4 regions of the Rhizobium sp. 05L419 genome follow, and region 3 is predicted to be linked to each of the others. Evidence: predicted binding sites of a transcription regulator. Region 3 holds the regulator's gene; each other region holds the start of a gene.
What was found. Region 3 encodes LexA, which represses DNA repair genes until DNA is damaged. Its sites were predicted from a motif close to TGTTCNNNNTGTGTTCNG; they were not measured.
Positions count from the first base shown of each region.

Region 1: AC1DMK_RS05055 (ribonuclease T2 family protein) is a predicted target of LexA. The motif match lies at 3,627-3,644, and genes of this name have one in related genera.
Region 2: AC1DMK_RS01880 (DNA polymerase IV) is a predicted target of LexA. The motif match lies at 3,307-3,324, and genes of this name have one in related genera.
Region 4: uvrA (excinuclease ABC subunit UvrA) is a predicted target of LexA. The motif match lies at 5,457-5,474, and genes of this name have one in related genera.

Region 1 covers NZ_JBFTOF010000003.1:206,897-214,167, forward strand. The annotation lists gene AC1DMK_RS05045 (metalloregulator ArsR/SmtB family transcription factor) at 1-756, opposite strand, end outside; gene ettA (energy-dependent translational throttle protein EttA) at 928-2,577, opposite strand; gene AC1DMK_RS05055 (ribonuclease T2 family protein) at 2,868-3,602, opposite strand; gene AC1DMK_RS05060 (alpha/beta hydrolase) at 3,769-4,698, shown strand; gene AC1DMK_RS05065 (DMT family transporter) at 4,713-5,672, shown strand; gene caiB (succinate--glutarate CoA-transferase) at 5,691-6,893, shown strand; gene AC1DMK_RS05075 (thiamine pyrophosphate-binding protein) at 6,890-7,271, shown strand, end outside.
Region 2 covers NZ_JBFTOF010000001.1:354,329-361,599, reverse strand. The annotation lists gene dnaE (DNA polymerase III subunit alpha) at 1-680, shown strand, start outside; gene AC1DMK_RS01885 (L,D-transpeptidase family protein) at 684-1,919, opposite strand; gene AC1DMK_RS01880 (DNA polymerase IV) at 2,013-3,302, opposite strand; gene AC1DMK_RS01875 (hypothetical protein) at 3,412-4,083, opposite strand; gene AC1DMK_RS01870 (DUF3572 domain-containing protein) at 4,086-4,394, opposite strand; gene AC1DMK_RS01865 (response regulator) at 4,527-4,898, shown strand; gene AC1DMK_RS01860 (PleD family two-component system response regulator) at 4,917-6,284, shown strand; gene rpmG (50S ribosomal protein L33) at 7,006-7,173, opposite strand; gene AC1DMK_RS01850 (MFS transporter) at 7,267-7,271, opposite strand, start outside.
Region 3 covers NZ_JBFTOF010000001.1:158,906-166,176, forward strand. The annotation lists gene AC1DMK_RS00820 (pyruvate dehydrogenase complex E1 component subunit beta) at 1-58, opposite strand, end outside; gene pdhA (pyruvate dehydrogenase (acetyl-transferring) E1 component subunit alpha) at 74-1,120, opposite strand; gene AC1DMK_RS00830 (FtsB family cell division protein) at 1,267-1,587, opposite strand; gene eno (phosphopyruvate hydratase) at 1,726-3,000, opposite strand; gene kdsA (3-deoxy-8-phosphooctulonate synthase) at 3,142-3,987, opposite strand; gene AC1DMK_RS00845 (VOC family protein) at 3,984-4,865, opposite strand; gene lexA (transcriptional repressor LexA) at 5,068-5,790, shown strand; gene AC1DMK_RS00855 (ComEC/Rec2 family competence protein) at 5,950-6,087, opposite strand; gene gltA (citrate synthase) at 7,208-7,271, shown strand, end outside.
Region 4 covers NZ_JBFTOF010000002.1:158,723-165,993, forward strand. The annotation lists gene AC1DMK_RS03135 (apolipoprotein A-IV repeat region-like domain-containing protein) at 1-548, shown strand, start outside; gene gyrA (DNA gyrase subunit A) at 1,067-3,874, opposite strand; gene AC1DMK_RS03145 (MarC family protein) at 4,100-4,741, shown strand; gene AC1DMK_RS03150 (single-stranded DNA-binding protein) at 4,805-5,344, opposite strand; gene uvrA (excinuclease ABC subunit UvrA) at 5,596-7,271, shown strand, end outside.

The DNA.
Region 1 (7,271 bases), on a different contig from region 3:
GCCGGGGCGCAGCATGCGCGCCGCCTCGCCGATCGCGATATCAGGCTGATCGAAGAAATGCAGGACCTGGTGGATCGTCACCAGATCGAAATCCTGTGCCTCGAAAGGCAGGTTCAGGATGTCGGCGTGGCGGACTGAGGCCTTGGTAATGGCCGACTTGTCCAGATTGGCCCGTGCCACACTCAGCATGTCACGGCTGGCGTCAACGCCGATTGCACGGCGGTAGAGGCCGGAAAGCAGCTCAAGGATACGACCCGTCCCCGTGCCTAGGTCCAGAAGCGAATCGATCGGCTGGCTGCCGAGCAGCCGAATGACGGCCGCGTCGACTTCCTCGTCTGCAGCATGCAGGCGGCGAAGCTCGTCCCACTCAGCCGCATTGCGACTGAAATAGTCCTGCGCCCGCTCGGCGCGTTGGCGCTTGACCGCAGCGAGACGCTCGCCGTCACGCAGGATCACAGGATCGCTCTCGGAGGCATGCGTCAAAAGACTTCTGACAAAGGCCACCGCCTTGCCGTCCTGTCTTAACCGGAAGTAGGCCCAAGCCCCTTCCTGATAGCGATCGATCAGCTCCGCTTCTCCGAGCAGCTTGAGATGGCGGGAAATGCGAGGCTGGGATTGCCCAAGAATTTCTGTAAGATCGGTGACCGTCACGTCGCCGGCGGCAAGCAACGCGAGCAGACGCAGGCGCGTCGGCTCACCGGCTGCCCGCAGCACGTCCACCAACGCATCCAAACCAAGCCTGACGGGCTCACCCATATCCGATCCAATCAACATATAAAGATATCTTTATGTGAATTAGCCAGCTCTTGCAAGCAACAATTCCATCCAATCACGAACTTCGCTGCGCAATTAGCGACATGGCGCCGCGATAAAAAAAGCCGCCGGGTGACCCAGCGGCTTTACCAATTGCATGCGAAACGCCAGAAATCAGCGAGTTAGGCGCTTGTAGGCCTGGCTGCCTGGGTTGAGGGCGTCCGCACCGAGGCGGCGGACCTTGTCCTGCTCGTAGTCCTCGAAATTGCCCTCGAACCATTCCACATGGCCATCGCCTTCGAAGGCGAGGATGTGTGTCGCCAGACGGTCGAGGAACATGCGATCGTGGCTGATGATGATCGCGCAGCCCGCAAAGTTTTCGAGTGCCGTCTCCAGCGCGCCGAGCGTTTCCGTATCAAGGTCGTTGGTCGGTTCGTCAAGCAGCAGCACGTTGCCACCGGCTTTCAGCATCTTCGCCAGATGCACGCGGTTACGCTGACCACCGGAGAGATTGCCGACCTTCTGCTGCTGATCGCCACCCTTGAAGTTGAAGGCGCCGCAATAGGCACGAGAGTTCATATCGAACTTGCCGAGCTTGATGACTTCGGCGCCACCTGAGATTTCCTCCCAGACCGTCTTGCTGCCATCGAGCGCGTCGCGGCTCTGGTCGACATAACCGAGATGCACGGTGTCGCCGATGCGCACCGAACCGCTGTCCGGTTTTTCCTGGCCGGTGATCATCTTGAACAGCGTCGTCTTGCCGGCGCCGTTCGGCCCGATGATGCCGACGATACCGCCCGGCGGCAGCTTGATCGACAGGTCGTTGATCAGCGTGCGGCCCTCAAAACCCTTGGAGATAGCTTCCATCTCGATGACCACCTGGCCGAGACGCTCGCTGACCGGGATGATGATCTGCGCGTCGCCGGGACGCTGCTTCTCGGCGGCATCCACAAGCTGCTCGTAGGACTTGATACGCGCCTTCGACTTGGCCTGACGGGCCTTCGGGCTGGACGCGATCCATTCCTGTTCGCGCGAGATTGCCTTCTGACGGCCGGCTTCTTCGCGGTTTTCCTGCAGCATGCGCTTGGCCTTCGCCTGCAGATATGCGGAGTAGTTGCCTTCGTAAGGAATGCCGCGGCCGCGGTCGAGCTCGAGGATCCAGCCGGTCACGTTGTCGAGGAAGTAGCGATCGTGGGTGATCATCATCACGGCGCCGGGATAGGCACGCAGATGCTTTTCGAGCCACAAGATGGTCTCGGCGTCCAGGTGGTTGGTCGGTTCGTCGAGCAGCAGCAGATCTGGCTGCGACAGCAGCAGGCGGCAGAGCGCGATACGACGGCGCTCACCACCCGACAGCGTCGTGACGTCGGCCTCGCGCGGCGGGCAACGCAGCGCTTCCATCGCCATTTCGACCTGCTGCTCAAGGTCCCAGAGATTCTGGCTGTCGATGATGTCCTGAAGCTTGGCGCCCTCTTCCGCGGTTTCATCGGAATAGTTCATCATCAGCTCGTTGTAACGCTCGAGCACTGCCGTCTTGTCGGCAACGCCGACCATGACGTTTTCGAAAGCTGTCTTTTCAGGATCGAGATGCGGCTCCTGCTCCAGGTAGCCGACCGTCGCACCTTCAGCGAGCCAGGCTTCGCCGGTGAATTCCTTGTCCTGGCCGGCAATGATGCGCAGCACGGTCGACTTACCGGCGCCGTTCGGTCCGAGGATGCCGATCTTGGCATCCGGATAGAAAGACAGGTTGACGTTTTCCAGGATTTTCTTGGCGCCGTAGGACTTGTTGAGCCCCGACATATGGTAGATGAACTGACGTGCCATTGATGAAGTGCTCCGCGGGGGGGATTTTAAGTTTGCCGCTATGTAGGCGAATTGGCGCCCGGGAGCAACGCGCAGCGCCAAAAAACAAGACGCTTTCTGATACCTTCAATGGAATTCCACTCGGAAGGCGCTGGCGATTTCAGCTTTGAATGGTCGATCCGGAAAAGCGGGAGGGCAGTCGTCCTGGCGATCGTATGCTCTGAAGACCGGCCGTCGTCGTCGCCTGCAAGGGGCCATGGAGCGAGCCTTCTCTCGATCGGATCGAGGAGAACAGCCATCGTGCCTCGGCATCAAAATCCGGCCGCGTCAACGATCCCTTCATTGCAGCCGAACGATGTCCGACCGGCGCCTTGTATGAGGTCGCCAAGGCTGGCCCCATCGTCGGTTGTCGCCTCCTCCGAAAGCCCGATCGTCAATTCGCTGATGACGCGGTTTTGACCGGCGCGGCGGCAGCTCATCTTTATGCGGTCTCCGGCCCCCGCGCCAAAGCTCGTGTCGAAAGCCGTCTTGATCTCCTGCGACGTCACCGTCTTGCCGATCCTGGACGCGAAGAGATCGCGAACCGCAGAATCGTTCAATTCGCCCACCAGCCGAATCGCCGTGGAGAAATAATCATCGGCACTCATAGTGGTGCAGGTACCATGCTTGAGCCATTCGTGCCGCTCAAGTCCCGATTGCGTGCCTGGCATTGCCTTGTCGAGTGCGACCTTGGAGGCATCCGAGAGCGTCACGGCGGGCAGTTCGTTCCAGCTTCCGCCCTTGTCGGCCGCGCGCAGGTCGTCAGACACGCCGCAATAGTTCTCTCGCAGCGGCCAGAGACCGTGCAGTGAAAAATTGGTCGCGTCGAACCGCTCCTCCGTCTGGCTCGCGCACTCCGCCTTGCGATGATTGGTTTGGCAAAATGCCGGCTGCCAGCTCGCCGCAAGGATGAAACGCGTCCGTCCACCACCTGCCTCAGCACCGGCAGAACCGGCGGTGGCAACGACGATGATAACCACGGCCAAACGCAAGAACAGACTTCTCATCCTCACTCCACCTCACGGCTGCCAAAGAACAATGCATGAACAAATAAACACGCCAGACGTGTTTTCGCAAGCCGCAAGAACAGGGTGCTGAAATTCCCTCGGCACAAACATAAGGGCCTGTTGCATTTGGCAGCTGTTCTGGTCTTCTCGCGCGACGGAGGAAACAATGTTTGCAGAAACACAGCGCCTCGCGACGCCGGGGGCCAGGCTTGCCTTTCACCATCAGCCGGCCATCGGGCAAGCAAACGGGATCATTCTCGTCTGCCACGGGTTGGCCGAGCATTCGAAGCGCTATGCAGCCTTCGCGCAAAGCATGGCAGCCCGTGGCTATCACGTCTACGCCCACGACCATCGCGGCCACGGCGAGACAACGGCGCCAGACGCGCCGATCGGTCGCTTTGCGCGCCGCGAAGGTGCCCGGCGCGTGATTGATGACGTAGCAGCGTTTCGGGATCACGTCGCAGGACGGCATCGGGGGCTGCCGGTCGTGCTCTTCGGTCATTCGATGGGCGGCCTGATCGCGCTCAATGCGGCGGTCGCCTATCCCGACAAATTCGACGCGATCGCAGTCTGGAACTCCAACTTCAACCCTGGCATCGCCGGCCGCGTCGCGCAGGCGATCCTGCTTGCCGAGCGCGCCTTGAAAGGCTCGGACGTACCAAGCGGCATACTGCCGAAGCTGACCTTCGGCACGTGGGGCCAGTCGATCAGCGGCAGGCGCACGGACTTCGACTGGTTGTCTCATGATCCCGCTGAAGTGGACAAGTACATCTCCGACCCGCTGTGCGGCTTTGACGCTTCCGTGTCCCTGTGGCTCGACCTGTTCGAATTGACCTACCGCGCGCCGCAGAAGCATCATTTGGCACGGCTTTCCGTGCAAACACCCATCCATCTGGTCGGCGGTGGCGAGGATCCGGCAACGGAGGGAGGAAAAGCGATCGTCTGGCTTTCAAACCATTTGAAAGCCGCCGGTTTCTCTCGTATCACCACGCAGATATATCGGGACATGCGCCACGAGACTCTAAATGAAGTCGGCGCCGAGGCCGCCATTTCGGCATTCGCCGATTGGTGTGATGAAGCGCTCGCGACGTCCTGAAAGAAGGACGCACAATGAACAACGGCAGCTCCACCCTCCCCGCATCCGCCTCCTCGGAGGTCATGATGGGGCTCATGCTGATGTCCATCTCGGTTCTCGTGTCACCGATCATCGACATCTTCTCGAAGCTCGCCATCGCCACCATCCCGTCGGCAGAGATTACCGCCGCACGATTTGCGGTGCAGGCGCTCTGCATGCTGCCTATCGTGCTGTGGCGGAAGAACCTGGTCGATACGACGTGGAGGCAGAGCTTCTTTCACGCGATCCGCGGCGCCATCATCACCATCTCGATGATCTCCTTCGTCACCACCTTGAAGTACATGGCGGTTGCCGATGCCATTGCGATCTTCTTCGTCGAACCGATCATCCTCACCATCCTCAGCAGCATCTTCCTCAAGGAGGCGATCGGCTGGCGACGCTATACCGCCTGCGGTGTTGGCTTCTTCGGCGCGATCCTCATCATTCAGCCAAGCTTCGAAGAAGTGGGTTACATCGCCCTTCTGCCGGTCGTCAGCGCGGTCTGCATAGCAATCTCGGCGATGATGAACCGCGCGCTCGCCCAGCGCGAAGACCCGTGGGTGATGCAGTTTCACATGGGCTTGTGGGGTCTCCTCATCTGCATCGTCCTTCTGTATTTCGGCCACGGGACCGGCTCTGAGATCTTCGATCCTGTCATGCCGGATGGCCGCGCCTTTCTCTATCTGATCGGCGTCGGCATCACCGCGGCGATCGCCGGGATCCTTGGTGTCTATGCCTACCGATCGGCCCCTGCCTCGACGCTGGCTCCGCTGCAATATTTCGAGATCGTCTCGGCGACCATCTTCGCCTGGCTGGTGTTCGGAGACTTTCCGGATGCGCTCAAGTGGATCGGCATCCTCATCATCATGGGATCCGGCTTTTACATTATCTGGCGCGAGCGCCGCTTTGCATCGAAACCGGTATCCGATACATCTCAATCGACACGCGCACCCTGATCTGATCGCGGGAGGAACATGACGGACACCCAGCTTAGGAAGCCGCCGCTTCACGGCATCCGCGTCATCGAACTCGCCCGCGTGCTCGCCGGCCCGTGGGCCGGCCAGATGCTGGCCGATCTCGGCGCTGATGTTATCAAGGTCGAAAATCCCGACGGCGGCGACGATACCCGCCAGTGGGGACCGCCATTCGTTGAAAGCACAGACGGCGAAAACCTATCTGCTGCCTACTATCACTCGGCCAATCGTGGCAAGCGATCCATCACGGCAGACCTGAAGAGCGAGGAAGGCCAGACGCTGGTACGCCGCCTCGCTGCGAGCGCCGATGTCCTCATCGAGAACTTCAAGCTGGGCGGGCTGGCAAAATACGGCCTCGACTACGCGAGCCTGAAGAAGATCAATCCGAAACTCGTCTATTGCTCGATCACCGGCTTTGGCCAGACGGGGCCCTATGCCAGCCTCGCCGGCTATGACTACATTGTCCAGGGCATGTCGGGTTTCATGTCGATCACCGGCGAGCCGGAAGGGCAGCCGATGAAGGCAGGCGTTGCCATCGCCGACATCTTCACCGGTATCTACGCGGTTTCGGCGATAGAGGCCGCCCTCATCCACGCATTGAAAACCGGCGAAGGGCAATTGGTCGATATGGCGTTGCTCGACGTGCAATCTGCCGTTCTCGCCAACCAGAACATGAACTACCTGATCTCCGGCAGTCCGCCGACGAGGCTCGGAAACGCCCATCCGAATATCTCGCCTTACGAGGTCGTGCCGACGGCCGACGGCTATCTCATTCTGGCGATCGGCAACGACGGTCAGTTCGGTCGGCTGTGCTCCATCCTCGGCCTTGGCGCCACGCCCGACGACGAGCGCTTCTCGACCAACCGGGCCCGCGTCGCCAATCGCCATGAAGTACGCCGGCTGGTCTCGACCGAAACGCTGAAATGGCAAAAGGCCGACCTGCTGCGAGCCTGCGAGGAAACCGCGGTTCCGGCAGGCGCGATCAACACCATCGAGGAGATGTTCGCCGACCCGCAAATCGAGGCGCGCGGCCTGCGTATCGACCTCAAGGATGCGGCCGGCACCGTCATTCCCGGCGTGAGGACGCCGGTCGTGCTTTCGCAGACGCCCTTGCGCTACGAAAGGCCGAGCCCGAGACTGGGAGAGCATCAGGAGGAAGTTCTGGCGGAACTCGCCGAACTGGAGGGGAGGAGATCACCATGAAGAGAACTGGCGGGGAACTGATCGTCGAGGCATTGAAGGCGAACGGGGTAAAGCGCCTCTCCTGCGTGCCCGGCGAGAGTTTCCTCGCCGTTCTCGATGCGCTCTATGATAGTGACATCGACGTGGTCGTCTGCCGCCAGGAAGGCGGTGCGGCGATGATAGCCGACGCCTGGGGACGGCTCACGGGGGAGCCCGGAATCTGCATGGTCACCCGCGGCCCGGGCGCTACGAACGCCTCAGCCGGCCTTCACATCGCCCGACAGGATTCCATCCCGATGATCCTCTTCATCGGCCAGGTGCAGCGAGACGCCCGCGAGCGTGAGGCCTTTCAGGAGGTGGAATTTCGTCGCGCCTTCACCGAGTTCGCCAAGTGGGTCG
Region 2 (7,271 bases), 200 kb from region 3:
GCAGCGCTCTGTCGTCCGGCCCGGAAAAGATCTCGCTGCCGCCGTTCTCGCCATGGCTCGCCTCCGAGCGGCTGCTCAAGGAGTTCCAGGTTCTCGGCTTTTACCTCACCGCCCACCCGCTCGATTCCTACAACGGCGTCCTTCAAAAGATGCGGGTGCAAACCTTTGCCGACTTCTCGGCAGCCGTGAAGCAGGGCGCAAGCAACGCGCGCCTGGCCGGAACCGTTATTTCCAAGCAGGAGCGTAAGACCCGCACCGGCAACAAGATGGGGATTATCGTTTTTTCCGATTCTTCAGGCCAGTTCGAAGCCGTGCTCTTCTCCGAAATGCTGAACCAGTATCGCGACATGCTCGAATCCGGAAAATCCTTTGTAATTACCGCAACCGGCGAGGAGCGACCGGAAGGCATCGGGCTCAGGATCCAGACGATCCAGTCTCTGGAAGAGAAGTCGTTGCAGATGCAGAAGGCGCTGCGTGTCTATGTCCGCGATTCCGGACCTTTGCGTGCGGTTGCAGCTCACCTCAACGCCAAAGGGGACGGCCTCGTTTCCTTCATCGTCATCAAGGAAGAAGGCAAGCGGGAGGTCGAGGTCGAACTGCCGCAGAAGTACCGCATCACGCCGGAGATCGCCGCCGCCCTTCGCGCCGCACCCGGCGTCATCGACGTGGAGCTCGTTTGACGCTCAGCTATGGGTGACGGTGATGAAGTCAGTGCCGGACCCTGTCTCGTGCCCGAGGCCGGTGTCGGAGATGGTCATTGTCGATCCAGGCGTCAGCATGGCGTCTATCTTGCGCCGCGTCTCGTCGGGAATGTTGATCCGGCTCAAGGCATTTGAAATCGGCGTGCCGCTGACGATCGAGCTTTCAAGTTTGCTGATGCCCAATCGCCTCATCGTCTGGCTGGAAAGCGTGTTTGCAAGCGTGGCGCCCAGCCAGTCCGCGGTACCATTTTCCAGGTCGACGCTGTGTGCAGTCAGGAAATGCGTACCGAGTGCCAGGCGCGGATCGGCGATCGTAATCGGGGCCTCGAAGACCGGCTTGAATCCCTGGCGGACCATGATCACGCCGTTCGCTGGCTCACCCTTGCCTGCCGCAGCGTAGACGGCGCGCAGCAGCGCGTCGCTCATCAGTGACTTGTCGGCCCCGGGTTCAAGCGGATGCTGCGCCTTGAAGTCGCTGATCGCCTGGAGCGAAGCCGGCCCGAGCAGCCCGTCCGGATCGCCGACGGAAAAGCCGAGTTCGTTGAGATAGGTCTGCAGATCGATGATCGCTTCGCGCTGCGTGCGGCGCGTGATGAGAATGCGAATAGGCTCGGCGCTGATGGGCGCCACGACAGGCTGCACCTGGGCTCTCGGAATGGCGACTTCGTTCATCGCCACCTGGACCGGCAATTGTCCGATGGCCGGCCGAAGCACGGCGTCGGAAAGCAGCGGCGGGGGCTCCGGCATTTCAGGATGGAAAAGCATCGGATGCTCGATCGGCCTTGGCGTCGTCTCCGCATCGGTAATGATGACCGGGACACCCATTTCGGTCATCCTGTAGAGCTGCTTCGCAAATGCGCCCGGCATGCGCACGCATCCGTGCGAGGCTGGATAGTGCGGAACGGAATTTGACTCGTGGAGGGCGATGCCTGACCACGTCAGTCGCTGCATGAACGGCATCGGCGCTGCCGAATAAAGGTTGGATTCATGGTATTTCTGCTTCTCGATCACCGAGAATATGCCGCTGGGAGTCCCGTGGCCGGGCTTACCCGTCGAAACCTTCGACGTCGCGATGACGTCGCCACCCTCATAGACGGCAAGCGACTGCTTATCCTTCGACACGAAGATCTGCAGTGTGCGTGCGTCCGCGGCGAGCGCGGGGTGCACGAGTGCGGTGGCTGACAGCAAGCCGAGGCCGAAGACAAGACGCGAGAACATTCCAACCAACCAATACGCAATACCTGAGGGCAAGCGTAGTCGGGGAAGCTTAAGGAAAACTTGAAATAGCCGGCGGTGATGCGGCCTCACATATTAGTGATCGCGCTTGCCGCCGAAGGTATAACCCGTCTCGACCGTACCTTTGCCGAACTTGTCGCGCAGCTTGTCCATTGCCGCCTCGACGGCGGCACGACGCCCCTGGTCCACATCGACGAGATCGGGCGGATCTGCCCGCGCCGGATCGCAGAGATCGGTGACGCCGATACCGATCAGGCGAAACTTCGTGCCGTCTGTTTGCTTCTCCAGAAGATCGATGCCGGTGCGGAAGATCCGGTCGGCGAGCTGGGTCGGGTCCTCCAGTTTCCTGTTGCGCGTTCGCGACTTGAAGTCGGCCGTCTTCATCTTGAGGACAACAGTATGGCCGGCGATGCCGTTCTTCTTCAGTCGCCAGGAGACTTTCTCGGAAAGGCTGCGCAGGATCGGCACGAGGTCCGCGTGGCGGGAAATATCGTCGAAGAATGTCGTTTCGGCAGACACGCTCTTTGCCGGATCGTTGAGGTGAACCTCTCGGTCATCCATGCCGCGTGAAAGCCGCGCAAGCCGTTGTCCCATGCTGCCATAGCGGCGCATCAGGTCATTTGCCTCCATGGTCTGTAGCTGGCCGATGGTGCGGATACCGTCGGCCTCGAGTGTCGCCGCGAGCGCCTTGCCCACGCCCCAGATCGTCGTGACGGGCCGCGGCGCGAGAAAGGAGACGGCTTCCTCGCGGCCGATGACGGAAAATCCGCGCGGCTTCTGCAGGTCGGAGGCGACCTTCGCAAGGAATTTGCAATAGGAAAGCCCGACTGAAACGCTGATGCCGATCTCCTGCTCCACACGGCGCGCGAATTTCGCGAGCGTTCTGGCCGGTGGATCATGGTGCAGTCGCTCGGTACCGCCGAGTTCCAAGAAGGCTTCGTCGATCGAAAGTGGCTGCACGAGCGGCGTCAGCTCCTGCATCATGGTGCGCACCTCGCGCCCGACCCTGACGTACTTCTCCATGTCCGGCCGAATGACGATCGCCTGTGGGCAGGCCTCCAATGCCTTGAACATCGGCATGGCAGAGCGAACGCCATGGATGCGGGCGATGTAGCAGGCGGTAGAGACAACACCACGCTTGCCCCCACCGATGATCACCGGCTTGTCGGCAAGATCGGGGTTGTCGCGCTTCTCGACCGCGGCATAAAAGGCGTCGCAGTCGATATGTGCCAGCGTCAGTTCGTAGAGTTCCTTGTGCCGGGCGAGGCGAGGGCTGCCGCAGGCCGTACAGCGACGCGTTTCCGCCTTCTGCTCGGCAAGGCAGTCGCGACAGAAGCCGGGTGTCTTGGCGGGCGCAGGTGTCATAAGCGAGAACAAAGGTTGAACGCCGCGACATTACGCTCTAAGCTTTTGAGTCTCAAGGGCGCGCTTGAGGTTTTGCGGTGCATATCCGCGGGGTCGCTGAAGCGGCCGTCTACGCGACCGAGCTGACGTCCTTCGGCGTCGCCGTCGCAAAATACTGGCGCAAAATCTCGCCCGTATGGTCCCAGTCGGTCGCAGCTAGAATCGTTCCGATCGGCGGGGGCGCGAAGGGCTTGAAATCCGCATTGGCCATCATCGTGACGAGTAGACATTCCGGCACATGATCAGCCACAGAAAGGAGATTGCGTTGGATATCGTCCACAAACGCGACAGGCAGGTCTCGGCGATCGTGCAGCTTGGCGACGATCGGCCCCTTGGGCTCTTCGGATGCGATCATGTCGAAGGAGAGGTCGAACTGGTCGAGAAGCTTTCGCCGGACGCCGTGGTGGCGGGGCGGCATCGCAGTCAGAAAAACGACGTCGGCGTCGGCGGAAAGCGCATTCAACGTTTCGACCGCTCTTTCCGCTGGCCTCTGCCAGAGATGCTGGTTCGCGAAGAAGGCGTCTTCGAAAGCATAGACCTGCTCCTTGTCCATTTCGCTGCCGTCGAGCAAGGAAACGATATTGCCGTGAAGCCGAAACGATCGGGGAAGGAGATCGTAGCTGTGCGACCGCAGAAATGCTGTGAAGGGCGAAAGAAACTCCAGAACGACCTCGTCGATGTCGCAAACGACGAGCGGTCGGTCGCCGAGGCTGACTTGGTGGGGATCGGTGACAACGTCCAAACTCAATACTCCCCTGATCCAAGTCCGGGCGGCGAAAAATGCAGCCACGCGGCATTGAGCGCTTCGGGCGCTGTGCCCGTCGCCTCGCAAAAGGCCACGGCTGTCGGTTCGTGGTTCATAAGAAAGTCCATCATCCCGGATAGGAAGCCCGGATCATCGATTGCGTGGCGCACTTGCGCGGGCTCTACGCCTGTTAATGCGAGGAAACGGCCGAACAAATCAGGCTCGCTGGCAAGCCAGGCGAGAACCGAGATGGCGGTTTCTTGCGGATCGTTTGCGAGTTGCTTGGAGTTCTTGAAGTTGCTCTGCATTTCTTGCGGGAAATTACCTATTTTTCAACCAAATACCGATAGCGTCGGGCTATCGGTTTCATGGGTCCGTGCGGTTGCATGTCTTTCTTGTGCGGCTGAACGGTTTCCAGAACGGACGTAGGACAGCATATCATGCCCAAACAGGTAATGATTGTAGAGGATAACGAGCTCAACATGAAGCTCTTTCGCGACCTCATCGAGGCGTCCGGCTACACGACGATTCAGACGCGCAATGGCATGGAGGCGTTGGATCTCGCGCGCAAGCATCGCCCGGATCTGATCCTCATGGACATCCAATTGCCGGAGGTATCAGGGCTCGAGGTCACCAAATGGCTGAAGGAAGACGATGAGCTGCATGTCATCCCGGTGATCGCGGTGACGGCTTTTGCGATGAAGGGCGATGAAGAGCGGATCCGGCAGGGTGGCTGTGAAGCGTACGTGTCAAAGCCGATATCCGTTCCCAAATTCATTGAGACGATCAAGACGTACCTAGGCGATGCCTGATAGATCGGAAAGAAGCCTATGACTGCGCGAATCCTGGTCGTTGATGATATTCCGGCGAACGTGAAGCTGCTCGAGGCTCGGCTGATTGCCGAATATTTCGACGTGATAACGGCAGCCGATGGTTATCAGGCGCTGGCGATTTGCGATCGAAATCAAGTCGATCTCGTTTTGCTCGACGTCATGATGCCGGGCATGGATGGATTTGAGGTGTGCGAGCGGCTGAAGTCGAGCCCGAAAACCTCGCATATTCCTGTCGTCATGGTGACGGCGCTTGACCAGCCAGCCGACCGCGTGCGCGGCCTGAAGGCCGGAGCTGACGATTTTCTGACGAAGCCGGTCAACGATCTTCAATTGATAGCCCGCGTCAAGAGCCTGCTTCGCCTCAAGACGTTGAGCGACGAGCTGCGCATACGTGCGCAGACCGCCCAGACGATGGGGATCGATGGACTCTTGCGTGTCGATGGGCAGGGCGAGGAAAGCGGTCAGGTGATGCTGGTCGACGGCCGCGCCAACTCACAGGAACGCATCATAAAGACGTTGAAGCCGATCGCCGATGTCTTTGCGATCTCGGATGCGCAGGCGGCGATCTTTGAGGCGTCGGAGAACCCCTTCGATCTTGTGATCGTCAATGCCAATCTTGAAGACTATGACCCCCTGCGTTTGTGCTCGCAGTTGCGGTCGCTGGAGCGTACTCGCTTTTTGCCTATCCTGATCATTACCGAACAGGGTGACGACGAAATGGTCGTGCGAGCGCTCGATCTTGGGGTGAACGACTATATCGTGAGGCCGGTCGATCCTAATGAGCTCGTGGCGCGCAGCCTCACCCAAATGCGTCGGAAGCACTACAACGATCGCTTGCGCGCCAGCGTACAGCAAACCATCGAACTGGCTGTGACCGATCCGCTGACAGGCCTCAGCAACCGACGCTATCTCGATAACCATATCAATACGCTCTTCAGTCGCGCGATGGCCCGCGGGCGTCCGCTCTCGGTGCTCATCGCGGATATTGATCGCTTCAAACAGATCAATGATACCTACGGTCACGATGCCGGCGATGACATCCTCAGGGAGTTCGCAAACCGCGTGCGTTCGACCGTCCGCGGTGCCGATCTTGCCTGCCGGTATGGCGGCGAAGAATTCGTCGTTGTCATGCCGGACACGTCGCCGGAGGTTGCCGCAACCGTCGCAGAGCGGCTGCGCGCCGTGATCGAGACCTCACCCTTCATGGTGAAGTCGTCCGGGCAGGAGCTCAGCGTTACCGCATCTTTCGGGATTTCCTCGCGCACGCCGTCCATCGTGACGCCTGGACATCTGATGAAGCAGGCTGATCTCGCGCTTTACGAGGCAAAGAACGCAGGACGCAATCGCGTGGTCGCTGCCGCCTGATGCGAGTTTGCAGTCGAGGCTCCTAAGTCATCCACAGAAACGTGACGGATATTCCGCTTAGACCTGCACTGTCAGTGTTTGAAATACAGCCAAGTACGGCTCGAAGAGATGCCAGGACCAAGTCTCTTGGAAGGTGTCCCTCAAAGCACAGCGCGCCGCCAGGTTAACAAAAATATGAGCCAAATTCGCCTATTCTGGTAGCTTTCCTCAATCCGGATGATCGTCGAGCTTGAGCAGAAGCGGGATGGGGGTAATACTATTGGGCTATATTTCGTGTTCATTTGTCGCCGCGACGGGTATTCTCGCCCCGAAAGATGATTAGATGAGAGCAATAGCGTCTCAAACTTGGACTTTTAACCATAAAATCAACCTCGGAATTCTAACCATTAAGAATTTGTTGATTTTCTTTCATTTTCGCGCAAATTATCGGCTCATAAGAGAAACACGCTACCGTCGGGTGGCGCAAAGATACCCCATGATGCTCAGGTCCGCCGCATCTCCTGGGTCGTGGGGTCGGTCGGCTGGCATGCAACACTAGCGGTTCCTCGTGCCGCGTTGCTTGTCGGTCGACCCCCTTTCGTGAAAACGCCGTCCTACCCGTCGAACGGGCAGGACGGCGTTTCTGTTTGCGTTTCTGCACCCACTTGGCGGACAGCCGGAAAACAAAAAGGCGCGCAGCCGTGTGGCGCGCGCCTTTCGAAAAACCTAAGAGATCAAGCGATTACTTGATCTTGGTTTCCTTGAACTCGACATGCTTCTTAGCAACCGGGTCGTACTTGGTCTTCGTCATCTTGTCCGTCATCGTACGGCTGTTCTTCGTCGTGACGTAGAAGAAACCGGTGTCGGCTGTCGACAGCAGCTTGATCTTGATTGTTGTAGCCTTGGCCATGGTCGTCCTGCCTTTAATAAAATGAAAGCCGTGGAAGGCCGGATAGGCTCCACGGCAAATTCTGGCGCGAAACTACGAATCTAGCCCGAAAAGTCAAG
Region 3 (7,271 bases):
ACAGTGTGCCTTCTTCCATCGTCGGAGAGAGGGCGGGCATGAGAATATCGATTGGCATGGGTCAACCCTCCCCTTAAAGCAGAATGTCGGTGTAAAGCTCGGACGCATCCGGCTCAGGAGCGGACTGGGCGAAATCGGCGCTGTCGGCAACTATATCGCGGACGTCCTTGTCGATCGCCTTCAGATCGTCCTCAGATGCCCAGCCCTTCTCGATGAGGCGCGCCTTCACCTGCTCGATCGGATCGGATTCCGAGCGCATCTTCTGCACTTCATCCTTGGAACGATACTTCGCCGGGTCGGACATGGAGTGGCCGCGATAGCGATAGGTCAGCATTTCGAGAATGATTGGGCCCTTGCCGGCGCGGCAATGTTCCAGCGCCTCGTCGGCCGCCGCCTTTACGGCGCGAACATCCATGCCGTCGACCTGAATGCCGGGAATACCGAAGCCCGAGCCGCGTAGCGAGTAGTTCGACTGAGCCGTGGCGCGCGCTGTCGACGTACCCATGGCGTAGCGGTTGTTCTCGACGATGTAGATGATCGGCAGCTTCCAGAGAGCAGCCATGTTGAAGCTCTCGTAAACCTGGCCCTGGTTGGCGGCACCGTCGCCAAAATATGCAATCGAAACGCTGTCGTTACCGCGGTAGCGATTGGCGAAAGCCAGACCCGTGCCGAGAGACACCTGGGCACCAACGATACCGTGACCGCCGTAGAAATGCTTCTCCTTGGAGAACATGTGCATCGAGCCGCCCTTGCCTCGGGAATAGCCGCTGATGCGTCCGGTAAGTTCCGCCATGACGCCACGGGCGCTCATGCCGGTGGCCAGCATATGACCATGGTCACGATAGGCCGTAATGACCTGATCGCCTTCCTTTTGGGCCATCTGCATGCCAACGACGACAGCTTCCTGGCCAATGTAGAGATGACAGAAACCGCCGATGAAGCCCATGCCGTAAAGCTGACCCGCCTTCTCCTCGAAGCGGCGGATGAGAAGCATCTCGCGATAGGCCTTCAGCTCCTCATCGCGATCGAAGTCGGCAATGGCACCTCCGTTCGATTCTTTGCGTGCAGGTTTCGCGCTGGTTTTGCGGCTGGAAACGGTCGCGTTTTTTCGCGGCGCCATTCAACCCTCCCTATGGGTTTATCGGTTCTTAGGTGGCGCGTACCATAGGGAAGAAATTTCGCCACAGCAATGCCATAAATGCATGGCTCATATTCTGCGTTAAATTATTGATAAATCTACACTTATTTCAATTAACCTGTATTTGGTTAATTCGAATAATGATTGAATATGACGACCTCGTCGGCACGCGAGAAATTCAGCTGCAGACGCGCTTTCTCGTCCAGCATATCTTTGTCCATCGAACCATCACTCAACAGCGCGACCTGATTTTCAAGATGCTCGCGCTTGCCCTTCAGAACCGCCAGCTCCCTCTCCCGCGCGACACGTTGGCGCTCGAACACTTCGGTTGCGCGCAGGCCGTAATCGCCATGGATGCAATGGTAGCCGAAATAGGAAAGAAAGGCGACCGCCATGGCCGGAACGACGAACCGGCCGATCTTTTTCTTCTTATGGTGCTTTGTCCACATACACGCATTCTCGAAACGCATTACCTTTGCGAGTGAGACTACCGATGAGAGATTAACCGTCCGTTGACTATGAACGTCGCACAACAAAAAACCCGCGCCGGACGGGCGCGGGTTCCAAATGTTTGAAATCAGACGGAATTAACCGCGGATGATCGAACGGCCGGCGTAGCGAGCCTGCGGGCCGAGCCCCTCTTCGATGCGGATCAGCTGGTTGTACTTTGCGAGGCGGTCCGAGCGCGACAGCGAGCCGGTCTTGATCTGACCGCAGTTGGTGGCAACCGCGAGATCGGCGATCGTCGAGTCTTCGGTTTCGCCCGAACGGTGCGACATGACGGCGGTGTAGGCTGCCTTGTGCGCGGTATTGACGGCGTCCAGCGTTTCCGTCAGCGAGCCGATCTGGTTGACCTTGACGAGAATCGAGTTGGCAACGCCCATGCGGATGCCGTCGCGCAGGCGCGCGGAGTTGGTGACGAAAAGATCGTCGCCGACCAGTTGAACCTTCTTGCCGGCCAGATCGGTCAGGGCCTTCCAGCCGTCCCAGTCGTCTTCCGCCATGCCATCCTCGATCGAGATGATCGGGTACTTGGCTGCGAGTTCTGCCAGGTATTCGGCCATGGCGCCCGGCTCAAGCGTCCGGCCTTCGCCTTCGAGAACGTACTTGCCGTCCTTGAAGAATTCGGTCGATGCGCAGTCGAGGCCAAGCGAGATGTCGTCGCCCGGCTTGTAGCCGGCCTTCTCGATCGACTTCATGATGAAATCGAGCGCCTCAGGCGCGCTCTTCAGGCCCGGTGCGAAGCCGCCTTCGTCGCCGACATTGGTGTTGTGGCCCTGCGCCGACAATTCCTTCTTGAGGACGTGGAAGACTTCCGAACCCATGCGGACCGCTTCGCGGATCGAATCGGCGCCGACTGGCAGGATCATGAACTCCTGGAAGTCGATCGGGTTGTCGGCATGCGCGCCGCCGTTGATGATGTTCATCATCGGGACCGGCAGCAGGTGCGCGCTGGCGCCGCCAACGTAGCGGTAGAGCGGCAGGCCGGAGGCTTCGGCTGCAGCCTTTGCGACGGCGAGCGAAACGCCGAGGATGGCGTTTGCGCCGAGGCGGGACTTGTTCGGCGTACCGTCCAGCTCGATCATCAGATTGTCGATCTGGATCTGGTTTTCGGCATCGATGCCGCCGATTGCGTCGAAGATTTCCGTGTTGACGGCCTCGACGGCCTTTTCGACACCCTTGCCGAGATAGCGCTTTCCGCCGTCGCGAACTTCGACGGCTTCGTGCGCGCCTGTCGAAGCGCCCGACGGAACCGCCGCTCGGCCCATGCTGCCATCTTCAAGATAGACGTCGACTTCGACGGTGGGGTTGCCACGGCTGTCGAGAATCTCGCGGGCGATAATATCGGTAATTGCGGTCATCGGCTCTTCCTGCTCGAGGGTGGATAAATCGTTTGAAATTCGTCTTAGTCGAAGACGCGCAAATTACAATCGCGGTTTGCGCGTCCTCAATGACGATCGTCGTGCGTGCCCTATTACACGATCATGTCAGTCTTTTGAACGTCAGTTCTTGGCGATCGCATCGAAGGCCAGCAGCTTTTCGAGAAGGCGCGGCATATCCTTGAGAAAGACCATGTTCGGACCGTCCGACGGCGCGTTGTCGGGATCTTCATGCGTCTCGACGAACACACCTGCAACGCCGACGGCAACGGCCGCGCGTGCCAGCGTTTCGACGAATTCGCGCTGGCCGCCGCTGGAGCCTCCCTGTCCGCCAGGCTGCTGGACCGAATGGGTCGCATCGAAAACCACAGGCGCGCCCATGGCCGCCATGATCGGCAGCGAACGCATATCGGAAACCAGCGTGTTGTAGCCGAAGGAGGCGCCGCGCTCGCATAGCAGAATGTTCGGATTGCCGGTCGAATTCAGCTTGTTGAGAACGTTCTTCATATCCCAGGGCGCCAGAAACTGCCCCTTCTTGACGTTGATCGCGCGGCCGGTCCTGGCGGCAGCGACCAAAAGATCCGTCTGGCGGCTGAGGAAAGCCGGTATCTGCAGAATATCTACAACGGTCGACACTTCGGCGCACTGCTCTTCCGTGTGGATGTCGGTCAGAACGGGAAAGCCGTATTCCTTCTTGAGATCGGCGAAGACTTCAAGCGCCGTCTGCAAGCCGATGCCGCGTTGTGCTGAAAGCGAGGTGCGGTTTGCCTTGTCGAAGGAGGACTTGTAGACCAGTCCGATGCCGAGCTTGTCGCAGAGTTCCTTGAGTACGCCGGCGACCATGAACGCATGATCGCGGCTCTCCATCTGACAGGGGCCGGCGATCAGGGACAGTTTGCCGCTATTCGAAAATACAACCGCGCCGGCACCCTCGCCAACTGCGACTTCGGAGTTTGTCTGGCTCATCACTTCTCCTCGAAGGCAAAGAGCGCGCCCTGCCCGGACGCTGCCTTTACCAGAATTCGATTGTTCTTGCGCGTGTAGGTGATCCCGTTAGCAGCCAAATGCGCTTCTGTCACGGCGAGATCGCCGACCTTGAACACGATGGCAACGCCGCGCAGGCCGCGATCGGTGCCGGGCGCGGCGAGATCGAAATAGGCATTCAGTCCATCCGGCGAAAGAATGCTGATGCGAACATTGGGCGTGGCAAGGCTAATGCCAAACGCTTCGTCCCGGACCAACGGCGCCGAAGAGGAAAAGCGCAGGAACAGGCCGAACGCCTTCGGGTCCGGCGCGGCGAGCACGATCTCGGCGATCCCGGTCACGCCGTTGGTATGCGTTTCCAGCGTCTTTCGGTCTGGAGGAAGTGCATTGATCCGCTGGCAGGTGAAGAGAAAGAAATCGGGTGCACGAAGGTCCGCGGCGAAGGCGAGCCTAAAAGCCGCGGTCGTCTCGGATCCATCGGGCATCTTCATCGGACGTTCAAACTGCAGCATCTCGCCGCCGCTTATCCTGTCGGCATGGAAACGGGCGTGGTCGCGATCGGCATCCGTCGTTGCCAGGACGACTGCCGAGAGGCCGTTCTCGCCGCACCGGAAGCGGAAGGCGCGATCGCGCGCTGTAAAGACGTTGCCCTTCTTGATCGACGCCTCATACGCATCCGCACTCGCGATTGCGAGCGGCTCGAGATATGTTTTGTCGGCGAAGAAGATGCAGGCGTTTTCTGTACCAAACGGGTGGCGCGCATCGGCCGCCACGGTGAAACCGAGCTTGCCAAGGCGTTCGCGCGCCAGGCCGACATTGGCGACAGGCAGGACAACATGGTCCAGCGGACGGGCTTCACTCATGGCAAATCCTCTTCCGAAATTCGCGAATGATGTGCGCTGGCTTGCACGACAATGCAAGAGGCCTCAGCGGCATACGTCGAATGAAGTGTAAAAACGCGACAAATCGGAGCCAAGTTTTACGAAAATTTAGGTACTTGCGGAACACATATGGAACATATAGTGTCTGTTCTGGCTTTGTTTCACGACTCTGGGGTTGACTTCGATGCTCACACGCAAGCAACAGGAACTTCTTTTATTCATTCACGAGCGAATGAAGGAGTCCGGTGTCCCCCCTTCCTTCGATGAAATGAAGGATGCGCTGAACCTTGCGTCGAAATCGGGCATCCACCGGCTGATTACGGCGCTCGAAGAGCGGGGGTTCATTCGCCGACTGCCCAATCGAGCCCGCGCACTCGAAGTCATCAAGCTCCCGGAAGCGTACAATCCGAGCCTTCAACCGCGACGTGGGTTCTCGCCGAGCGTCATCGAGGGCAGCCTCGGAAAGCCGCAGATGGTCGCGCCCGCCGCACCGAAGCCGGCTCCCAGTGCCGATAACGGCAATTCGGCCTCCGTGCCTGTCATGGGACGCATCGCAGCAGGTGTTCCGATTTCAGCCATCCAGAACAATACCCATGACATCGTGGTTCCAGCCGACATGCTTGGTTCGGGCGAACACTATGCGCTGGAGGTCAAGGGCGACTCCATGATCGATGCCGGTATCTTCGACGGCGACACTGTCATCATCCGCAACGGCAGCACAGCAAATCCGGGTGATATCGTCGTCGCGCTTGTCGATGACGAGGAGGCGACACTGAAGCGCTTTCGGCGCAAGGGTGCCTCGATCGCGCTCGAAGCCGCGAACCCCGCCTATGAAACGCGCATCTTCGGGCCTGACCGCGTCAAGGTGCAGGGCAAGCTTGTCGGCCTCATCCGCCGCTATCACTGATTGCCATCATGATGAAAGCGCGCTCGGCGGAGACGGCAAAGCCCGAAATGAGCCAATAGGCCGCAACGCCAGAAGCGCACCTGATGCTGCGATCTACTTTGCCGGATAGGCCTGCGCGAAGGCTGGGAAGAGCCCGGACGGCGACCGCAGCCCGACAAATCAGATGCCGGCCGAGAGCGCCATGTTCAGACCGGAAATCTCAACGATATGGGCGAGTGCGGACTGGCGTTGCGCCTCGGTCGTTTCCGGAGAGATGGCGCGTCGTTCATCTGTTACCAGCGATGCCGCAAAAGACACCTCTATCGCCCGGCAGGATTGATCGGATACGATCGCCGATGCCGCTCCTTAGCCGGTAGAGCCACTCCATTGCCTCATTCTGCGTAGAGAGAAACCATTGACGCCCTCCCCGTCGAAGTGGGCGGAGAAGGCAAGTCGTTCAGGCCTGGAAGTGCAGGCCCCGCCGGCGGCATCAGCCGGACGCGCCTTGTAAGCCAGGCACCGACTTCCAGCGGCGCGCAGCCGTGCGCGACCAGGGACACGTGCGTCGGCGCACGCCTCACCCTCGAAGCATTTGTCTCGGTCACGCCCACGATGTAGCGCCATCGGCCCTTGTCGTTCCCTTCCCGACGCTCGACGCGCCCAGTCAGCGTGGTCGTCACGACGGAATCCAGGATCACCGTTCCCGCGCGCCGGGTTTCCAGATGGGCTGCCGGCGACGATCACGCACAGCAAGCCGGCCAGAGCGGCTCGCCGGACGATCATGCGCCGGATCCCGGCCGCCAGCATGACCAAGAGCAGAACGACGAACCGTGCCGCGAGCCGCGTCGAAGCAACGTCGGAATCGAACTTGAACCACGCGACCGCGCCTGCTCCCAGAAAGACCGGCGAGATCAGGGGAGTACCGTCCGTGATCGAGTTCCTCGCCCAGCGCGAGGCTGCGCCCGGCGGCGTCATATCTGCGAGTGGCGCGTTCGGTTCTTGCCGTCCAGCGAGAAGCGGATTGCGTCTGCGCGGGCCGTATCCTTATGGCACGGCCGTCCTCGTCAGGAAGAGCGCAGAAATTTTGCGGGCGCGCCGCCTCCGACGCTGCCGACCCCGCTTCGATCGTTTTCGACTCCGGCATGCGTCCGCACCCGCAAGCCACCCTTACCCGCAACCAGAATGCAGGCTTCCGACGCTTCAGGTAACAATAATCGATTGAATTCCGAAGAGAAATCGGAACGCGGAAAAGACAAGGATAATCATCGGCTTCCGCTATGCGCGGCGGGCATCGCTGCGCTGCTTAAAAGTTGATACTGCGATGCACAAAATGGCGTCGAGAGAACTTGGCATTAACCGCGCGATCATATAGCTATCGCAGACGACGCTTAACCCTATGGCGCTTTTATGGCGCCACCCGCCAGTTTGGAGGATCACAATGACGGATCGAAGCGCAACACTGAAACTTGGTGACAAGTCGGTCGACCTCGCCGTGAAAAGCG
Region 4 (7,271 bases), on a different contig from region 3:
CCGTCCCCGCACCACAGCAACTCGCGCAGGCCGTCGCACCGGCTTCGACACAGGCCTCCGGGGGATGGATCAGCGACCTGCTGCGTGGCGCTTCGCGTGACGAAGCTCCGGAAGAAGCGCCTGCGCGTCAACCGGCGGCGCGGCCCGAAGCACCTGCGCCGACACCGGCCGCGCAGCGCACAACCGACAACCGCAATCCGCGCCACGTCGTTGAATCCCTGAACTCCCTCTCCGTCGATATTGCCCGCGCGATCGATCACGATGCGTCCGTCGATTTGTGGCGGCGGTACCAGCGTGGCGAACGTGACGTCTTCACGCGCAGGCTCTACACGCTGAAGGGCCAGCAGACCTTCGACGAGATCAAGCACAAATACGATCGCGAGCCGGAATTCCGCACCGCCGTCAGCCGCTATATCGCCGACTTCGAGAAGCTGCTTGCCGACGTTGCCCGTACGGACCGAGACAAGACCATCACCCAATCCTATCTCACATCCGACACCGGGAAGGTTTACACCATGCTCGCGCACGCAGCGGGTCGCCTGAACTGAGGAACTGCGGAGAAAGCCCTGCCTAAGCCCCGGCAGGAATTGCCGAGATTACTTCAAGAGGCCGCATCGGAAACGATGCGGCCTTTATTGTGCAGGCGACAGAGACAGTCGTGCGTTGATCCGCGCGCGACACCCGCAAGCCTGAAGCGGTGCATCAACGCAGCGGTCTGCGCGAGGAGAGATCGGCTCCTGGAGCTTCTGTCCACGCCAGTCGCAACGTCTGCGGCCCGGTGCAGATCCCACCTTTCAGTTTCGTGTGAACTAGCAGGCGGCCGGAGCCTGCACCATGCTGACGCCGTGCCGACGTCGTTGTGGCAATGCGCAACGGCTTCCTGCCACTACAGGTGCCTTGGCAGAGCGCATATGCGGCTGGACGCCCGTTGGCAATGTGCCCGGACAATAGATCGGTCACCCACGCCAAGCGCATAAAAAAGCCTGGATCAAATCCGTCGGATCTAACCCAGGCTGGTTCGTTTTCGTTGTTTCAATCAGGGCTGACGGACGCCGTCTGCCCTATATCAAGCTTCCGTTTCGGGAGCGCCGTCGCCAGCAGCAGCCGTGACATCGTCGCCATTCGCCGGCGTGTCATCGCCGTTCTCAACGACGTCTTCCACGTCTTCTTCAGGCTCGCTGATGCGTTCGACGGAGACGACTTTCTCGTCCTTGGCCGTCGAGAAGATCGTAACGCCCTTTGTTGCGCGGCTGGCAATGCGGATGCCGCCTACCGGTACGCGGATCAGCTGCCCGCCGTCGGAAACCAGCATGATCTGGTCACCGTCATCGACCGGGAACGCCGCCACAAGCTCGCCGATTTCGCCGGTTTTCGACGTGTCGGTGGCGCGAATGCCCTTGCCGCCACGACCGGAGATCCGGAAGTCGTAGGAAGACGAGCGCTTGCCGTAGCCCTTCTCGGATACCGTCAGAACGAACTGTTCGCGCGCCTTGAGTTCCTCGTAGCGCTCGTCGCTGAGTTGCCCTTCTTCGGTAACTTCCTCGCCGACCAGAGAAATTTCCTCCGCATCGCCCGTCGCCAGGCGGCGTTCGGTTGCCGTCCGCTTCAGGTAGGCCGCCCGCTCCCATGGCTCAGCATCCACATGGCCGACGATTGTCATCGAGATGATCCGGTCGTTGTCGCCAAGATTGATGCCGCGCACACCGATCGAATTACGGCCGGCGAAAACACGCACTTCGTCGACGGCAAAGCGGATGCACTGACCGAACGCCGTCGTCAGCAGGACGTCGTCATGTTCGGTGCAGGTCTCGACGGAAAGGATTTCGTCACCCTCCTCCTCGAGCTTCATCGCAATCTTGCCGTTTCGGTTGACCTGGACGAAGTCGGACAGCTTGTTGCGGCGAACCGTGCCGCGCGTCGTCGAGAACATGACGTCGAGCTTGTCCCAACTGTCCTCGTCCTCAGGCAACGGCAGGATCGTCGTGATGCGTTCGCCGGGTTCCAGCGGCAGCATATTGATCAGCGCCTTGCCGCGCGATGTCGGCGTGCCGATCGGAAGGCGATAGACCTTCTCCTTGTAGACGATGCCGCGCGATGAGAAGAAGAGAACCGGCGTGTGCGTGTTCAAAACGAATAGCTGACTAACAAAATCCTCGTCTCTTGTCGTCATGCCCGAGCGGCCCTTGCCGCCGCGGCGCTGGGCGCGATAGGTCGTCAGAGGCACGCGCTTGATATAGCCGAGATGAGAAACGGTAACGACCATGTCCTCGCGGGCGATGAGGTCTTCATCGTCCATCTCGAGACCGCCGTCGAGGATCTCGGTGCGGCGCGGCGTGCCGAATTCATCGCGAACGGCCGTCAGTTCGCTCTTCACGATCGTCTGGATGCGCAGGCGCGAAGACAGGATGTCGAGGTAGTCCTTGATCTCTTCGCCGATCTTGTTGAGTTCGTCGCCGATTTCGTCGCGGCCAAGCGCCGTCAGGCGAGCGAGGCGCAGTTCGAGGATCGCCCGCGCCTGCTCTTCCGAGAGGTTGTAGGTCATGTCCTCGTTGATGCGATGACGGGGGTCATCGATCAGGCGGATCAGGCTCTCGACGTCAGACGCAGGCCAGCGACGCGTCATCAGCTGCTCGCGCGCCGTCTGCGGATCCGGCGCCTGCCGGATAACCCGGATGACCTCGTCGATATTGGCGACCGCAATCGCGAGGCCCACCAAGACGTGAGCGCGTTCTCGTGCCTTGCGCAGCAGGAATTTTGTTCGGCGACTAACGACTTCCTCGCGGAAGAAGACAAAAGCACGCAGCATGTCGAGCAGCGTCAGCTGCTCCGGCTTGCCGCCGTTCAGGGCTACCATGTTGCAACCGAAGGAGGTCTGCAAGGGCGTGTAGCGATAAAGCTGGTTCAGGATAACTTCCGCGTTGGCATCGCGCTTCAGCTCGACGACGACGCGATAACCCTGCCGGTCGGATTCGTCGCGCAAGTCCGAGATGCCCTCGATGCGCTTGTCGCGCACAAGTTCGGCCATCTTCTCGATCATCGTCGACTTGTTCACCTGAAATGGAATTTCGGTGATGATGATCTGTTCTCGATCGCCGCGCATCGGCTCGATAGCGGCAACGCCGCGCATGATGACCGAACCACGGCCGGTCTCATAGGCCGAGCGGATGCCGGCGCGGCCGAGGATCTTGGCGCCAGTCGGGAAGTCAGGTCCCGGAATGATCTGCATGATGTCAGGCAGTTCGATCGCGGGATTTTCGATCAGCGCGATGCAGCCGTCGATCACTTCAGCCAGATTATGCGGCGGAATGTTCGTCGCCATGCCGACGGCGATACCGCCCGCTCCGTTGACCAGGAGGTTGGGGAATTTCGCGGGAACGACGACAGGCTCCGAGAGGGTGCCGTCATAGTTGTCGCGAAAATCGACCGTTTCCTTGTCGAGATCGTCGAGCAACGAATGCGCGGCCTTTTCCAGACGGCATTCGGTATAACGTTCAGCCGCCGGCGGGTCGCCGTCGACGGAACCGAAGTTGCCCTGGCCGTCGATCAGCGGCAGACGAAGAGACCAATCCTGCGCCATGCGGGCAAGCGCGTCGTAAATCGCTGAGTTGCCGTGCGGATGGAATTTACCCATCACGTCACCGGTAACACGGGCACATTTGACGTACTTCTTGTTCCAGTCGATGCCGAGCTCGGACATGCCGTAGAGGATACGCCGATGTACGGGCTTCAGGCCGTCGCGCACATCAGGAAGCGCGCGGCTGACGATGACGCTCATCGCGTAATCGAGATACGACCGCTGCATTTCCTCCATAATGGAGATGGGCTCAATGCCTGGCGGGAGCTTCCCGCCGCCGGGGGGTGTTTGCTCAGTCAAAACGGATCACGATCTCTTCTAGAATCACTTGAAGATTTATAGCGTAAAGGCTGTTGATACGCCAATTTTGGCAGGGGTTTTGAACAGGCTTTTGCAGTCAAACGAGGGCAAATCAAGCCTTTTGGAGCGGCATTCACGCTATCCGAGCAGGGCTATTTGCAAAATTGATTTCCCCGCATCACAATCGCCTGACACCGAGCCGCTATATGGGCTCATGGAGAGACGATGGCAAGCGCCGACCAACTCATCAATGCCTTCACGACGTTGCTCGTCACTATCGATCCGCCGGGTCTGGCGCCGATATTTCTCGGGCTGACCGTCGGAATGAGCCGCGGCCAGCGAAAGCAGGTCGCCATGCGCGGCACGATCATCGCTTTCATCATTCTTGCCGTTTTCGCCCTTTTCGGCGCGAGCGTCCTCGGTGTGCTCGGCATCTCGATCGGCGCCTTCCGTATCGCCGGCGGCCTACTGCTCTTCTGGATCGCGTTTGAGATGGTTTTCGAGAAGCGGCAGGACCGCAAGGAGAAGACGAGCACGACGGCAATCACCGTCGACCACATCCACAATATCTCCGTCTTTCCACTGGCAATTCCGCTGATATCCGGCCCGGGTGCAATTTCGGCGACCATCTTGATATCAGGTTCGATGCAGGGCTCGTTGGAACGGGCGCAACTGATCATCGTCATCGCCGCAAGCCTGCTGCTGCTGCTTCTCGCTCTGCTCATCGCCGACCGGGTCGACCGTTTCCTCGGCGTCACGGGCCGCGCGATCCTGACGCGGCTGCTCGGCGTCATACTGGCGGCACTTGCGACCCAGTTCGTGGTCGACGGAGTCAAGTCCGTGATGAACCTGGCTCCGGCTGGCTGACACCCCAAATCAAAACGGCGCACCCGAGGTGCGCCGTCAAAAACGTCCGGACGGATCTCGCGATCAAAACGGAATGTCGTCGTCGAGATCGCGCGAGAAGTTGCCGCCACTGCCACTGCCACTGCCACTGCCACCAGCGCTGCGGCCGGACGACTGCGACGGAGCACCATAATCGTCGCCGCCACCGAAATCGCTGCCGCCGCCACGACCACCGCCGAAGCCGGAACCCGAGCTTGCACCGCCGCCTTCGCCACGGCCATCAAGCATTGTCAGCGTGGAACCGAAGCCCTGCAGCACGACTTCCGTCGAATAGCGGTCCTGGCCCTGCTGATCCTGCCACTTGCGGGTCTGTAGCGCACCTTCGATATAGAGCTTGGCGCCCTTCTTCACATACTGCTCGACGACCTTGCAGAGGCCTTCGTTGAAGACGACGACGGTATGCCACTCTGTCTTTTCCCGGCGCTCGCCGGAATTTCGGTCGCGCCAGGTTTCAGACGTCGCAATACGCAGATTGGCGATCGGCCGGCCGTCCTGCGTACGACGAATTTCGGGGTCTGCACCCACGTTTCCGATCAAAATGACCTTGTTTACGCTACCAGCCATACTTCTCACCCTACCTGCCGCCCTGCCCGGCGGCGCTTGAAACAATCGATGCACCTTAAACCATAGAGAGCGCGCAATGGGCGCCTATGGCAGGTTCATCCACAAGGAATTTTGTTCTTTATTTGTTCTAGTTTATCCCTATGATCCTGTCAACCGAATCGAAAACCTTGCACCCATATGGACATTCAGCCTCGACTCGCCCGCCGGCATCACTAAATAAGGGGCTTGTTCCAGCACAGAAGCAGAAGACGATGAGCGAATTGAAGACGATTTCCATCCGCGGCGCGCGTGARCACAATCTAAAGGGCATCGACCTCGATCTGCCGCGCAACAAGCTGATCGTCATGACGGGGCTGTCCGGTTCGGGCAAGTCCTCGCTGGCTTTCGACACCATCTACGCGGAGGGACAACGGCGCTACGTCGAGAGTCTTTCGGCCTATGCGCGACAATTCCTGGAGATGATGCAGAAGCCCGACGTAGACCAGATCGACGGGCTGTCGCCGGCAATCTCCATCGAGCAGAAGACGACCTCGCGCAATCCGCGCTCGACGGTTGGTACCGTGACGGAAATCTACGATTACATGCGCCTGCTTTTTGCGCGCGTCGGCGTTCCCTATTCGCCGGCAACCGGCCTGCCGATCGAGAGCCAGACTGTCAGCCAGATGGTCGATCGCATTCTCGATTTTGAGGAGGGCACGCGTCTCTATATCCTGGCGCCGCTGGTTCGCGGACGTAAGGGCGAGTACAAGAAGGAACTTGCGGAGCTCATGAAAAAGGGCTTCCAGCGCGTCAAGGTGGACGGCCAGTTCTACGAAATCGCAGAGGCCCCAACGCTCGACAAGAAGTACAAGCATGACATCGACGTTGTGGTCGATCGCATCGTCGTGCGCGCTGACGTCTCGGCGCGCCTCGCCGACAGCCTTGAGACGTCCCTGAAGCTTGCCGACGGCCTCGCCGTTGCCGAGTTCGCCGACAAGCCGCTGCCGCCAGAGGAAACGGCAGCCGGCGGCTCTGCCAACAAGTCGCTCAACGAAACCCACGAGCGCGTCCTGTTCTCGGAAAAGTTCGCCTGCCCGGTCTCCGGCTTCACCATTCCGGAAATCGAGCCGCGGCTCTTCTCCTTCAACAATCCAGCCGGCGCCTGCCCGACATGCGACGGCCTTGGCGCGCAGCAGAAGATCGATGCAAACCTGATCGTGCCGGAGACAGAGCGGACACTCCGCGACGGCGCGATCGCGCCGTGGGCCAAGTCGTCGTCGCCCTATTACAATCAGACGCTCGAAGCCCTCGGCAAGCACTACGGCTTCAAGCTCGGAGCCCGCTGGAGCGATCTTTCCGAGAACGCGCGGGACGTCATCCTCAACGGCACGGACGAGAAGATCGAATTTCACTACGCCGACGGTGCGCGCTCATACACGACGCATAAGAACTTCGAGGGCATCATCACCAATCTCGAGCGCCGCTGGAAGGAGACGGACTCCGCCTGGGCGCGCGAGGAGATTGAACGCTACATGTCGGCAGCACCCTGCCCGTCCTGCAACGGCTTCCGCCTGAAGCCGGAAGCCCTTGCGGTGAAGATCAACACGCTGCATATCGGCCAGGTGACCCAGATGTCGATCCGCGTTGCCCGCGACTGGTTCGAAACGCTGCCGCAGACCTTCACGGCCAAGCAGAACGAAATCGCCGTTCGTATTCTGAAGGAAATCCGTGAACGCCTGCGCTTCCTCAACGATGTTGGCCTCGACTATCTCAGCCTCTCGCGCAATTCGGGAACTCTGTCTGGCGGCGAAAGCCAGCGTATTCGTCTCGCCTCCCAGATTGGATCGGGTCTGACCGGCGTCTTGTACGTCCTCGACGAGCCTTCGATCGGCCTGCACCAGCGGGACAATGCCCGGCTACTCGACACGTTGAAGCACCTGCGCGATAT